DNA from 2 places in the Cellulomonas sp. NPDC057328 genome. Region 2 is predicted to be linked to the other one. Evidence: riboswitches for the same ligand, from Rfam matches in the RefSeq annotation. Region 2 holds a riboswitch; the other holds the start of a gene.
The links. Region 2 has a riboswitch for ZMP and ZTP ahead of purH (bifunctional phosphoribosylaminoimidazolecarboxamide formyltransferase/IMP cyclohydrolase). Riboswitches for the same ligand answer to the same signal wherever they lie in the genome.
Positions count from the first base shown of each region.

Region 1: linked by a shared signal. The riboswitch ahead of glyA (serine hydroxymethyltransferase) and the one ahead of purH (bifunctional phosphoribosylaminoimidazolecarboxamide formyltransferase/IMP cyclohydrolase) in region 2 are both predicted to bind ZMP and ZTP.

Region 1 is NZ_JBHUZW010000041.1:18,811-25,680, forward strand. Features, by position in the region: gene ACFUMH_RS09525 (hypothetical protein) at 1-962, shown strand, start outside; gene ACFUMH_RS09530 (DMT family transporter) at 1,000-1,935, opposite strand; gene ACFUMH_RS09535 (MarR family winged helix-turn-helix transcriptional regulator) at 1,975-2,496, shown strand; ZMP/ZTP riboswitch at 2,619-2,708, shown strand; gene glyA (serine hydroxymethyltransferase) at 2,782-4,062, shown strand; gene ACFUMH_RS09545 (bifunctional methylenetetrahydrofolate dehydrogenase/methenyltetrahydrofolate cyclohydrolase) at 4,075-4,971, shown strand; gene ACFUMH_RS09550 (VOC family protein) at 5,115-5,594, shown strand; gene ACFUMH_RS09555 (exodeoxyribonuclease III) at 5,667-6,479, shown strand; gene ACFUMH_RS09560 (ABC transporter permease) at 6,539-6,870, opposite strand, start outside.
Region 2 is NZ_JBHUZW010000054.1:12,436-19,305, reverse strand. Features, by position in the region: gene purH (bifunctional phosphoribosylaminoimidazolecarboxamide formyltransferase/IMP cyclohydrolase) at 20-1,630, opposite strand; ZMP/ZTP riboswitch at 1,664-1,753, opposite strand; gene ACFUMH_RS11285 (hypothetical protein) at 1,887-2,954, shown strand; gene ACFUMH_RS11280 (TetR/AcrR family transcriptional regulator) at 2,985-3,779, opposite strand; gene ACFUMH_RS11275 (NAD-dependent epimerase/dehydratase family protein) at 3,906-4,877, shown strand; gene purN (phosphoribosylglycinamide formyltransferase) at 4,951-5,613, opposite strand; gene ACFUMH_RS11265 (hypothetical protein) at 5,684-6,328, shown strand; gene ACFUMH_RS11260 (hypothetical protein) at 6,384-6,870, opposite strand, start outside.

The DNA.
Region 1 (6,870 bases), on a different contig from region 2:
TGGAGGACCTGAGGGCACGCGCGGACGCGGCGGCGCCGACGGTGGTGGTCGACGTGCCCCGGGTGGTGCGTCTCGGACGCCGGCGCCGGGCCTCGCGCGTCGCGGCGGCGGCGGTGCTCTCCGTCGTCGCGCTCGCTGGTGCGGGCCTCGCCGCGTCGACGCAGCTCGGGCTGGTGGACGACGACGCGCTGCTGCAGCCCGCCTGGAGGGGCCTGCCGTGGGAGGACGTCGCGCCCCCGGGGTCGACCCCGACGCCCGCGACGTCGCCGACGGTGCAGCCGGACGGCACCGTGGTCGGCGGCGTCGGCGACCCCTGGCCCGGCGACGAGCCCTACTGGTACACGCTGTCGGAGCAGACGCAGACCGGGTACATGGACGACGTCCCGCAGACGACGACGTACCGCTCGGAGTCGTGGCTCAGCCGGGAACGGCCGGGTCTGCTGGTCACGGACGGGGACGTGGCGGGGGCGACGGCGGTCGGGCCGCGTCAGGTGGTGGGGCGGTTCCGGATCGACGGCGCGTGGGTCGACACGCTCGCGGACCCGGCGCGGCTGCCGGACGACCCGGGCGCGCTCGCGGCCGTCCTGCGCGACAGCGTCGAGCCGGGCCGCCGCCAGGGGACGCCGGACGACAAGGTGGTGGAGATGGCGATGGAGCTGGTGCGGGACCCGCTCCTGCCCGCCGGGCTGCGCGACGCCGCCTGGCAGGTGGCGGCGGACGTGCCAGGGGGCTCGCTCTCCGACGGCACGGACACCACCGGCCGGCCGGGGCAGGTGCTCCGGTACGACCGCGGCGAGGGGCCGGCGGTGACGTACGTCCGCGACCCGTCCAGCGGCCTCCTGCTGGAGCTGGCGGACGAGGCGGGGTGGCACGTCGTGTACCTCGAGCAGCGGGCGGCGGACGTGCCGCCCGTGGCGCCCACGGCGGAGAGAGCCGGGTGCGTGCAGTGGGCGACGTGCTGACGAGGCCGGCGTGCCCGGGGCCGTCGGCCGGGCGGTGTCACGCGGCGGTGGGGGCGCTGACGTCGGTGCGTTCGAGGTCGGCGCGCTCGACGTCGGTGCGCCGTCCCGGATTCCGACGCATGCGCGCCTGCACCGCGGGCTGACCGAGCACCACGCCGGCGAGCACCGCGACGACCCCGGCCACCTGCAGCGGCGTCAGGTGCTCGCCGCCGAGCGCGAGCCCGACGACGACGCCGGTCAGCGGGTTGAGCAGCCCGACCAGGCCGACGGCGCCGGCGGGGAGGCGACGCAGCGCGCCGAACCACGCGACGTAGGCGAGCGCGGTGGCGACGAGGGAGACGTACGCGATGCCGGCCCAGGCGCGCGCGTCGAGCACCGGGGGAGCGCCCTCGGCGACGACGGCCACGGGGACGAGCAGCAGGCCGCCCGCGACGAGCTGCCACGACGTCGACGCGAGCACGTCGACGTCGTCCTTCCACCGGGTGGCGAGCACGAACCCGACGGACGACATGACCATCGCGGTGCCGCCGGCGAGCACGCCGACGGGGTCCACCGCGACGGCGCCGGTGACGAGCATCGCGACGACGCCGGCGAGGCCGACGACCGCGCCGGCCACGGCCGCGGCGCGGGGCCGCTGCCCGAGCAGCGGCCACGCGACGAGCATGAGGACGAACGGCGCGACGGCCATGACCGTCGAGGCGATCGACGTCGGCAGCAGCTGCGCGGCGACGTAGACCAGCACGAAGAACGCGCTCATGTTGAGCGCGCCGAGCACGAGCGACCGCCACCACCAGCGGCCGCGGGGCGCCTGCCGCGCGAGCGCGAGCAGGACGAGACCGGCGGGCAGCGCGCGCAGCACCGAGCCCCACAGCGGGGCGTCGGCGGGGAGCGTGTGCCGCGTGACGTAGTACGCGGCGCCCCAGGAGATCGGGGCCAGCGCGGCGACGAGCGACCAGCGCCAGGTAGTTTCCACGGAAGAGAAGTTATCTGACGGGGAAGATAAGATCCAGGCGTGACCGGCGCCGACCTGCCCCCCGACTTCGTCGACGGCGTCCGTGACGCCTGGACCCGCGAGCGTCCCGACCTCGACGTGCGCACGCAGGGCGTGTTCGGACGCCTGAGTCGCGTCGCCATCCGCGTCACCGACGAGCTCGTCGCCGTCTACCGGCAGCACGGCCTCGCCGAGGGCGACTTCGACGTCCTCGCGACGTTGCGCCGGGCGGGGGAGCCGTACGCGCACTCGTGCGGCGAGCTCGCGGAGCACACCCTGGTCACCAGCGGCGGCATGACCAAGCGCGTCGACCGGCTGGAGGGCGCCGGGCTGGTGCGGCGGCGCGTCAGCGAGCACGACGGCCGCGGCCGCGTCGTCGAGCTGACCGACCGGGGGCGGGAGGTCATCGACGCCGCCTTCACCGACCACATCGCGAACCAGCACCGGCTGCTCGCGATGCTCGACCCGGGCGACGCCGAGGTCCTCGAGGACGTGCTCAAGCGCTGGCTGGCGCGACTGGAGGACCTGCCGCCGACGTCGTGACGAGCGCAGTCGTGCCCGTGAGACCGCCGTCCCGGGCACCTGTGCGCCCCGCGACGGCGGTCCCGGGGAGGCGGCCACCGCGTCGTGAGACGGCCCGGCGGCGGGCCGTCCCGTTGCTAGGCTGTGCGGGTCGTGACTGGCGCAACGGGTGGGTCACCACCGGGGAGCGACGCAGCAGCTGGACCAACGGGTCGGACGCCTGGGCCCCTCGGTCACCCCACACCGGCACTCCGTGTGTGCGGGTGCCCGGTGCGCCCGCACGGTTGACTGCGACAGGAGCCCAGCATGAGCGACAGCCTGCTCGACCAGAACATCTCCGAGCTCGACCCCGAGATCGCCGCCGTCCTCGACGGCGAGCTCGCCCGCCAGCAGGACACGCTCGAGATGATCGCGAGCGAGAACTTCGTCCCGCGCGCCGTCCTGCAGGCGCAGGGCTCCGTGCTCACCAACAAGTACGCCGAGGGCTACCCCGGCCGCCGCTACTACGGCGGCTGCGAGCAGGTCGACGTCGCGGAGACCATCGCGATCGACCGCGCCAAGGCCCTGTTCGGCGCCGAGCACGCCAACGTCCAGCCGCACTCGGGCGCGACCGCCAACGCGGCCGTGCTGCACGCGCTCATCAGCGCCGGCGACAAGATCCTCGGCCTCGACCTCGCGCACGGCGGCCACCTGACGCACGGCATGCGCATCAACTTCTCGGGCAAGCTCTACGACGTCGCCGCGTACGGCGTCGACCCGCAGACGTTCCGCGTCGAGCCGGAGGCGGTCCGCAAGGCGGCGCTCGAGCACCGCCCCGACGTCATCATCGGCGGCTGGTCCGCGTACCCGCGCCACCTCGACTTCGCGGCGTTCCGCGAGATCGCGGACGAGGTCGGCGCCAAGCTCTGGGTCGACATGGCGCACTTCGCCGGCCTCGTCGCCGCGGACCTGCACCCGTCGCCGGTGCCGCACGCCGACGTCGTGTCCTCCACCGTGCACAAGACGATCGGCGGCCCGCGCTCCGGCTTCATCCTGTCGCGCGAGGAGTACGCCAAGAAGATCGACTCCGCCGTCTTCCCGGGCCAGCAGGGCGGCCCGCTCATGCACGTGATCGCCGCGAAGGCCGTCGCGTTCAAGGTCGCCGGCACGGACGACTTCAAGGACCGCCAGCAGCGCACGATCGACGGCGCCCGCATCATCGCGGAGCGCCTCACCGCGCCGGACGTCGCCGCGGCCGGCGTGTCCGTCCTCACCGGCGGCACCGACGTGCACCTCGTGCTCGTCGACCTGCGCCACTCCGCGCTCGACGGCCAGCAGGCGGAGGACCTCCTGCACTCGGTGGGCGTGACGGTCAACCGCAACGCCGTCCCGTTCGACCCGCGCCCGCCGCGCGTCACGTCGGGCCTGCGCATCGGCACGCCCGCGCTCGCGACCCGCGGTCTCGGCGACGCCGAGTTCACCGAGGTCGCGGACATCATCGCCACGGCGCTGGTGGAGGGCTCCGGCGCGGACGTCGACGCGCTGCGCGCCCGTGTGCGCAAGCTGACCGAGGCGTTCCCGCTGTACGCCGGCCTGCGGCAGTACTGAGCGGGGGGACCGATGACCGCCCAGAAGCTGGACGGCACCGCCACCGCGGCGGCGATCAAGGCCGAGCTGAAGCAGCGCGTCGCCGTGCTCGCGGACCGCGGCGTCGTGCCCGGGCTCGGCACGCTGCTCGTCGGCGACGACCCCGGCTCGCGCTGGTACGTCGCCGGCAAGCACAAGGACTGCGCCGAGGTCGGCATCGCCTCCATCCGGGAGGACCTGCCCGCCGACGCGACGCAGGCCGACATCGAGGCGGCCGTGCGCCGGCTGAACGACGACCCGGCGTGCACGGGGTTCATCGTGCAGCTGCCGATGCCCGCGGGCATCGACACGCACCGCGTGCTCGAGCTCATCGACCCGGCCAAGGACGCCGACGGCCTGCACCCGACCAACCTCGGGCGGCTCGTGCTGCGGGTCAACGAGCCCGTCACGTCCCCGCTGCCCTGCACGCCTGCCGGCATCGTCGAGCTCCTGCGCCGGCACGGCGTCGAGCTGCGCGGCGCCGACGTGGTCGTCGTCGGTCGCGGCGTCACGGTGGGCCGCTCGATCGGCCTCCTGCTGACGCGCCGGGAGATCAACGCGACGGTCACGCTCACGCACACGGGCACGGTCGACCTCGCCGAGCACACCCGGCACGCGGACGTCGTCATCGCCGCCGCCGGCGTGCCCGGCATCGTCACGGCCGACCTCGTGAAGCCGGGCGCCGTGGTCGTCGACGTGGGCGTCTCGCGCGCGGTCGACCAGGCGACCGGCAAGAGCCGCGTGGTCGGCGACGTCGACCCCGGTGTCTGGGACGTCGCGTCGTGGGTGTCGCCCAACCCGGGCGGCGTCGGACCGATGACCCGCGCCATGCTGCTGCAGAACGTCGTCGACACCGCGGAGCGGCTCGTCGCAGGGTCGCCGGCCGGCTGACGCGTACGCCACGTGCGGAGGGCCCCGGGTGCACGCGCGCCCGGGGCCCTCCTCGTCGTGCCCGACGGCGTCGTGCCGATGACTTCGTGCTCGCCGCCGGGTCTGCCCCGGTGAGACCCCGCACGCAGCGAAGGAGCACGACGATGGGCGCCGTCCGCACACACCTGTGGTTCCCCGAGCGCGGTCACGAGGCCGCGCAGTTCTACGCCTCGGTGGTCCCGAACTCCAGCATCACGTCGGTCGTCGCCGCCCCGCCCGGGGTGCCGGACGTGCCCGAGGGCGAGCCGTTCGTCGTCGAGCTCGACCTCGACGGGCACGCCGTGACGATCCTCACGGCCGGGCCGGCGTTCCGCCTCGACGAGGCGTTCTCGCTGTACCTGGTCGTCGACACCCAGGACGAGGTCGACCACTACTGGGAGGCCCTCGCCGCCGGCGGCGGCGAGCCCGGCCAGTGCGGCTGGCTGAAGGACCGGTTCGGGGTGTCGTGGCAGGTCGTGCCCCGGATGCTCGACGAGCTGTGGGACCGCCCCGACGCCGCCGGCGTGCAGCGCGCGATGCAGGTCATGCTCGGCCAGAAGAAGCTGGAGATCGCCCCGCTGGAGGCCGCGTACGCGGGGGCCTGACGGCCGCCCCGGCGCCGTGCGCCCGCACGACGGGCGCACGGCGCTGTCGGTGGGGTGGGGGAGGATGTCCCGGTGCTGACCGTCGCCTCCGTCAACGTCAACGGCATCCGGGCCGCCTTCCGCCGCGGCATGCAGGAGTGGCTCGACGTCCGCAAGCCCGACGTCCTGCTGCTGCAGGAGGTCCGCGGCTCGGACGAGATCCTCGCCGACCACCTCGCGCCCGGCACGTGGCACCTCGCGCACGAGGAGGCGGAGGCCAAGGGCCGGGCCGGCGTCGCGATCGCGTCCCGCCTCCCGATGAGCGCCGTGCGCATCGGCCTCGGCACGGGCGTCACCGGCGACTCCGGGCGCTGGGTGGAGGCGGACCTCGAGCTGCCCGCCGAGGGCGCGCGACCCGCGCGGGCGCTCACCGTGGTCTCCGCGTACATCCACTCGGCGACGGCGGGCACGCCGTCGATCGACGAGAAGTACGCGTTCCTCGAGCGGGTCACCGCCCGCATGCGCGAGCTGCAGGACGGTGGCCGCCTCGCCGTCGTGGCCGGGGACGTCAACATCGCGCACCGCGAGGTCGACATCAAGAACTGGAAGGGCAACCTGACGAAGGCGGGCTTCCTGCCCGCGGAGCGGGCCTACCTCGACCGCTGGTTCGACGAGCTCGGCTGGCGGGACCTCGGGCGTGACCTCGGCGGCCCCGGACCGGGCCCCTACACGTGGTGGTCGTGGCGCGGCAAGGCGTTCGACAACGACGCCGGCTGGCGCATCGACTACCAGATCGCGACGCCGGCGCTGGCCGAGCTCGCGCGCACCGCCACCGTCGACCGGGCCGCGACCTACGACGCCCGGTTCTCCGACCACGCGCCGCTGGTCGTCGAGTACGACCTCTGACGCGCGCGAGGGCGGCGGTCGCCGCCGCCCTCTCGTCCGCGCCGGTCGGTCCGCGCTGGTCAGTACCGGATCGCGTCGATCACCTTGACGCGCACGGCCACCGTCGCCGGCAGGATGCCCGCCAGCGCCCCGACCGCCGTCGCGCACGCCATGCCGACGAGGGCGGCCGACACCGGGAACGGCGGGCGGTCCTGCAGGCCGCCGAACAGCGTGTCGGCCGGGATGTTCTTCACCACGGCGACGGCGACGACGACGCCGACCAGCCCCGCCACGACGGTCGCGACCACCGACTCGAGCAGGACGCCCACGAAGATGCGGCCCGACGTCGCGCCGAACGAGCGGCGGATGCCGATCTCGCGGATCCGGTACCGCACCGTCACGAGCGCGATGT
Region 2 (6,870 bases):
GGTCCCCCTCGTCCCGCGCTCAGTGCGCGAAGTGGCGGGTGCCCGTCAGGTACAGCGTCACGCCGGCGGCCGCCGCGGCGGCGACGACCTCCTCGTCACGCACCGAGCCGCCGGGCTGCACGACCGCGCGCACGCCCGCGTCGAGCAGCACCTGGAGCCCGTCGGCGAACGGGAAGAACGCGTCGGAGGCCGCGACGGCGCCGCGCGCGCGCTCGACGTCGCCCGTGTTGGCCCGCTCGACCGCGAGGCGGCACGAGTCGACGCGGTTGACCTGACCCATGCCGACGCCGACCGACGCGCCGTCGTGGGCGAGCAGGATCGCGTTCGACTTCACGGCCCGCACCGCGCGCCACGCGAACCGCAGGTCCGCGAGCGTCGCCTCGTCCGCGGGCTCGCCGGCGGCGAGCGTCCACGTCGACGGGTCGTCGCCGGGCGCGTCGAGCCGGTCGACCGACTGCAGCAGCAGGCCGCCGGACACGGCGCGCATCTCGACCCCACCGGCGGGCGGCGTGCCGACGACGAGCAGGCGCACGTTCTTCTTCTGCTGCAGCACCGCGAGCGCGTCGTCGTCGAAGCCCGGGGCCACGACGACCTCGGTGAAGACGGGCGCGATCTGCTCGGCGGCGGCGCGCGTGACGACCTGGTTGGTGGCGATGACGCCGCCGAACGCGGACACCGGGTCGCACGCGTGCGCCTTGGCGTGGGCGTCGGCGACGTCGGTGCCGACGGCGATGCCGCACGGGTTGGCGTGCTTGATGATCGCGACCGTCGGGGCGTCGTGGTCGTGCGCGGCCCGCCACGCGGCGTCGGCGTCGACGTAGTTGTTGTAGCTCATGGCCTTGCCGTGCAGCTGGGTCGCCTGCGCGAGCCCGCCGGGCCCGTGCCCGGAGGTGTACAGCGCCGCCCGCTGGTGCGGGTTCTCGCCGTAGCGCAGGACGTCCGACCGGTCCCACGTCGCGCCGACCCACGCGGGGAAGCCCGTGCTCACGCCGTCGACCTCGTCGGTCGTCGTCGCGACGCTGCCCATCCACGACGCGACGGCCACGTCGTACGTGGCCGTGTGCACGAACGCCTGCGCCGCGAGCCGCGTGCGCTCGGCGAGCGTGAAGCCGCCGGCGGCGACCGCGGCGACGACCTCGTCGTACCGGGACGGCTCGACGACGACCGCGACGCTCGGGTGGTTCTTCGCGGCGGCGCGCACCATCGACGGGCCGCCGATGTCGATCTGCTCGACGCACGCGTCGACGTCGGCGCCGGACGCGACGGTCTGCGTGAACGGGTACAGGTTCACCACGACGAGCTCGAAGGGCGCGACGCCGAGCTCCTGCAGCTGGGCGAGGTGCTCGGGGCGCCGGGTGTCCGCGAGGATGCCGGCGTGCACGCGGGGGTGCAGCGTCTTGACGCGGCCGTCGAGGCACTCCGGGAAGCCCGTGAGGTCCTCGACGCGGGTCACCGGGACACCCGCGGCGGCGACCGTGGCGGCCGTGGAGCCGGTCGACACGAGCTCCACGCCGGCGCGGTGCAGGGCGGTGGCGAGCTCGACCAGGCCGGTCTTGTCGTACACGGACAGCAGGGCGCGGCGCACGGGGCGGCGCGTGGCGTCGGCGGTGGGCGTGGGCGCGTCGGACATGGCGTCTCCCGGGAGGCAGCGTCGAACGAGGACGCCGGGCACCCAGGCGGGCGGTGCACGGTCGAGGCTGCTGCGGCCGCTCCCCGGTGGTTGCCTCCACCTGCGCCAGTCACGACCGCCGTCGAGTCTAGCGGCCGGGCGCGGGGGCGGACGCGGGGTGAACTCCGGCACCGACCGTTGTGCCCGCTTCGTCCCGGGCGCACCATCGGTAGCGGCCCACCCCAGGGGCGGGTGGGCGAGGACCCCGGGGGGCACCATGTCCGCACTCGTCACCGCCGTGCTCGCGGCCGCGCTGGCCGTCACGGTCCCCGCCGCGGAGGCGGCGGCCGCCGCACCGACCGGCACCGCACCGACCGGCACCACGACCAGCAGCGCAACCAGCACCGTCGCCGTCGAGGGCGTCGCGCACCAGCTGGTCCGGCAGGCGGCCGGGGGCGACGCCGCCGCCGCGCACGTCGCGGCGCGCCGGCCGGCCGGGCTGGTGGACCTGGGCGTGGACGAGTGCGCGTGGGACGTCAATGACCACGGCGTCGTCGTCACCACGACGCACGTCGTGCGCGGTGGCCGGGTGTCACCGCTGCCCGGGGGCCTGACCGGCGCGCGGCTCATCAACGACCGGGGGCAGGTCGCGGGCGACGTCGACGGCCGTGCCGCCTTCTGGGACGGCCGCCGGCTGTGGCTGCTCGACCCGCTCAGCCCCGACCACACGTTCGTCGTCGTCACCGGCCTCAACGACCGCGGCGAGCTCGTCGGCTCGTCCGGGGCGTTCGGCGGCGAACCGGTCGCATTCCGGTGGCGCCGGGGCGTCATGACGCCGCTCGAGGGCCTGGGCGGGCGCACGGACGCCAACGACGTCAACGACCGCGGGCAGGTGGTCGGCGCCGCGTGGGTCGACGGCACGCAGCACGCCGTGCGGTGGGAGGCCGACGGGCGGCTCGTGCGGCTGCCGGGACTCGGCGACGGCACGGGGTCGAGCCTCGCGACCGCCGTCGACGGTGCCGGTCGCGCCGCGGGCTACGCGTACGCCGCCCCGGGCGACATGCGGCCGGTGCGCTGGTCGCGCGCGGGCGCCGTGAGCGACATGAGCCCGGCCGGCGGCGGGTTCGGCACCGTGACGGACGTCAACGACCGCGGCCGCGCGATCGGCTCGATCTCGCCCACGGGCCAGGGCCAGCAGGCGTTCGTGCAGGACCGCGGGGGTGCGATGCGGCTCGTCGCGGCGGCCGACGGGACGACCGTCCTGACCGCGGTGAACGGGTCCGGGCTCGTGGTCGGCTGCGTCGTCGCCGACGACGCGACGGAGCGCGCCGTCCTCTGGCGCTGACGGCACGGACGGGGTCGGCCGTCCGCCGGGTCAGGCGGGGCCGGTCGGACGGCCGGTCACGTCCTGCCCCGCCCACGCGTCGACGAGGTCGACCTGCAGCCCGACCCCGGCCGCGGCGGTCGCGACCGTGACGTCGAACGCGCGCGCCGCGTCCTCGTGGACGCCGCGCAGGTGCCCGAACAGCTCGGCGCTGACCGCGCCGAGCAGGGTGCTGAAGAGCGTGAGCGACCGCACGCCCGCCCGGAGCGTCGTGGGCTCCTGCGTGCCGCCCCACCCGCCGCGCTCGGCGCCGAACGCGTGCACGTCGGGGGTCACGACACCCGTCGGGTCGAAGTCGGGCCCGGTGGGCCGCAGGCTGCCGTCCGCGGCGGCGTCGACCAGCACGTCCACGAGCACCGCCCACACGCGCATCGCGGGCGCCACGGTGTCGCGCGGCGCGACGTACCCGGGCAGCGGCGTGCCGTAGATCAGCTCGTAGGCGTGCCGGTCCGCCAGCGCCCAGGCGCGGACGGCGCGCGCGACCTCGAGCCAGCGGCGCGCCGGCACGTGCCCGGCGGCGCGGGACGCGGCGGCCGCGTCCTCGCAGACGCGCCCGACGGCGTCGTACGACTCGCTGACCAGCAGGGTCAGCAGCGCGTCGCGCGACGGCACGTACCGGTAGACGGCCGAGGAGGCGAGGCGCAGGTCGCGTGCGACGGCGCGGAGCGACAGGCCGGCTGCGCCGTCCTCCGCCAGCCGCGCCCGCGCGGCGGCGAGGAGGTCGTGCATGAGCTCGGCTCGGGCGCGCTCGCGCGGCGTGCCGCGCGGTGCGGGGGCGTCGGGCATGCGGCTATCGTGCCGGAGGAGAGCACCGGACGCAATCGAGAGCACTGCTCTTGACGCGCGGCGGACGGCACTGCGAGCATCGATCGCAACAGAGAGCACCGCTCTCGTCACCACCCGGAGGCCGCCATGCCCCGTCACACCGTCCTCGGGAAGGGCCCCATCGGCCGGACCCTCGCGCAGCACCTCGCCGACGCGGGCCACGAGGTGCACGTCCTCTCCCGCTCCGGCCCCGGCACCGGCACCGCGGCGCGGACGACCACGTCGGCGGGCGGCAGCGTCGAGCACCACCGCGTCGACGGCACGGACGCGGACGCCCTCGCGCGGCACGCCGCCGGCTCCGCGGCCCTCTACAACTGCGTCAACCCGGCCTACCACCGCTGGGTGACCGACTGGCCGCCCGTCGCCGACGCGCTGCTCACCGCCGCCGAGCGCACCGGCGCCGTCCTCGTCACCGCGGCGAACCTCTACGTCTACGGCGCCGGCAACCACCACATGCACGAGGACGACCCGCTCGCGACGCGCGAGACCAAGGGGCGCGTCCGCGTCCGGATGTGGCAGGACGCCCTCGCCCGGCACGAGGCGGGCGCCGTGCGGGCCACCGAGGTGCGGGGCAGCGACTACCTCGGCCCCGGCGCGGAGGCGCACGCGCACGCCGGTCCGCGCATGCTCGGACCGCTGCTGGCGGGCCGGACGCTGCGGCCGATCGCGTCCGCCGACCAGCCGCACACGTGGGCGTACCTGCCCGACTTCGCGGCGGCGCTGGCCACGGCCGCGGTCACCCCCGCCGCGTGGGGCCGGGCGTGGCACGTCCCCACCCCCGAGCCGCTGACGTACCGCGCGCTGGCCGGCCGGTTCGCCGCCGCCGCCGGGGTGCCCGTCCCCCGCGTCGCGCCCGTGCCGCTGCCCCTCGTGCGGGCGCTCGGGGTCGTGCAGCCGATGATGCGCGAGCTGCACGCCGTCGGCTACCAGTTCGCCGAGCCGTTCGTGGCCGACGACGCCGCCAGCCGGCGCGCACTCGGGCTGACGCCGACCGACTGGGACACGGTTGTCGCGACGACGCTCGGGGCGTACCGCGGGGAGCAGCGCGCTCCGGCGTGAGGGCCGCCCGCGGCGTGGGGGACGTCCCGCGGCGTGGGGGACGTCCCCGCGCCGCGGCCCGTGCCCGCGGGTCTCAGCCGACGACGACGCGGCGGCCGTCGACGCGCAGACCGCCCCGCGCCACCTCGCCCACCGTGCGGACGAGCAGCTCGCGCTCCACGGCCTTGATGCGCTCGTGCAGCGACGCCTCGTCGTCGTCGGGCTCCACCGCGACGACGCCCTGCGCGAGGATCGGCCCCGTGTCGACGCCCGCGTCGACCAGGTGCACGGTGCAGCCGGTGACCCGCACGCCGTACGCCAGCGCGTCCCGCACGCCGTGCGCCCCGGGGAACGAGGGCAGCAGCGCCGGGTGGGTGTTGAGGATGCGCGGCGCGAAGCGCTCGAGCGTCGGGGCGCCGATGATCCGCATGAAGCCCGCGCACACGACGAGGTCGGGCCCGAACACGCCGATCGCGTCGGCCAGCGCGACGTCCCACGCCGCACGGTCCGGGAAGTCGGCGGGGGCGACGACCGCCGTCGGGACGCCCGCGGCACGCGCCAGCGCCAGGCCGCCCGCCGCGGGCTTGTCGCTGACGACCCCCACGACGCGCGCGCCGTAGGCCGGGTCGTCGTGCGCCGCCAGCAGCGCCGCGAGGTTGGACCCCGCGCCGGACACCAGCACGACGACACGGCGGGTGCCGTCCGCGCCGCGCACGGGCGGGGACGGCGGCGGCGGGGTGGGGCGCGCGGTGGTCACGGCCCCGGAGGCTACCGGCGACGACGGACGCGCGGTCGGGGCGTCCCAGCCGTGCGGGATGATGGGCGTCATGGGCAACCCCTGGGCACCGCCGCAGCACCCCCGACCGCAGGGGACGTCCCCGCAGGACGCGGGAGCGCCGCCGGCGCCGGGCACGGGAGCCCCGCAGGGCACGCCGCCCGTTCAGGGCGCACGGCCCGCTCACGGCACGCCGCCCGCATCGGGGCCCGCGCAGGGCGCGACGCCGCCCGGCGCACCCGTCGGCCCGCCCGGTCCGCACGGCGGCCCGCCGCGGCCCGCACCGCCGGAGCCGGACCCCGCGGGCATCGCCCGCAGCACGCGGACGGCCGCCTGGGGCGCCGTCTGCCTGCTCGTCGCGGTCCTGCTCGTCTCCGCGCCCTACCCGTGGGCGTACGCGACGCCGCTGGCGTCGCTCGCCGCGCTCGCGCTCGGCATCGTCGCCGTCGTCCGCGGCGTGCAGGCGCACGCGCGGGGTGCGGTCGTCGCGCTCACCGCCGTGCTCGTCGTCGCCGCGGTGCTGTGGACGCTCATGAGCGTGCAGGTCTTCGTCTACTCGTCGGCCCGGGAGGCGCACCAGGAGTGCCGCAGCCGCGCGCTGACCGTGCAGGCGGAGCGGGTCTGCGACGCGCAGCTCGTCGAGGACCTCGAGCGGACGACGCGCTCGTTCCTGCCGACCGCGCCGACCGGCGCCTGACCCACCCGGCGCACCGCCGCGGCGGCGTGGTCGGATCCGCGAGACGTCCACGACCTCACGCGAGACGTCGCGCGACCGCTCCCGAGGCCAGCGCCACGACGAGCAGACCGACGCCCACCACCCCGAGCACGGGCAGCGTGGACCGTGCCGACTCCGCCTCCCCCGCACGCCGGATGCGGTCCGGGTGGTCCACGACGTACTCGAGCGGGGTCTGGTCGCCGATCTCGGAGGAGACGGTGAGGTCCGAGTCCTCGATGGCGAGCTCGGCGGTGCGCAGCGCGCCGTCCACCTCGTACTCCACGAGGAAGACCCGGTTCGGGTCGCGCCCCCGGTCGCGGTCCTCCCAGGCGACCACGGTCCCGGTCGAGCCGGCCAGCTCCCCCCGGAACGGCAGCTCCGCCAGGGCCGTGATCCCCGTGGTGACCGTGACGAGCCCGCCGACGATGCCGGCGAACGCGGCGATGACGAAGAGGACCGGCGCCGCGCGGTGACCGCCACGGGTCGAGTGCCCCTCGGCCGCCCGGTCACCGGTCGGCGCGGCC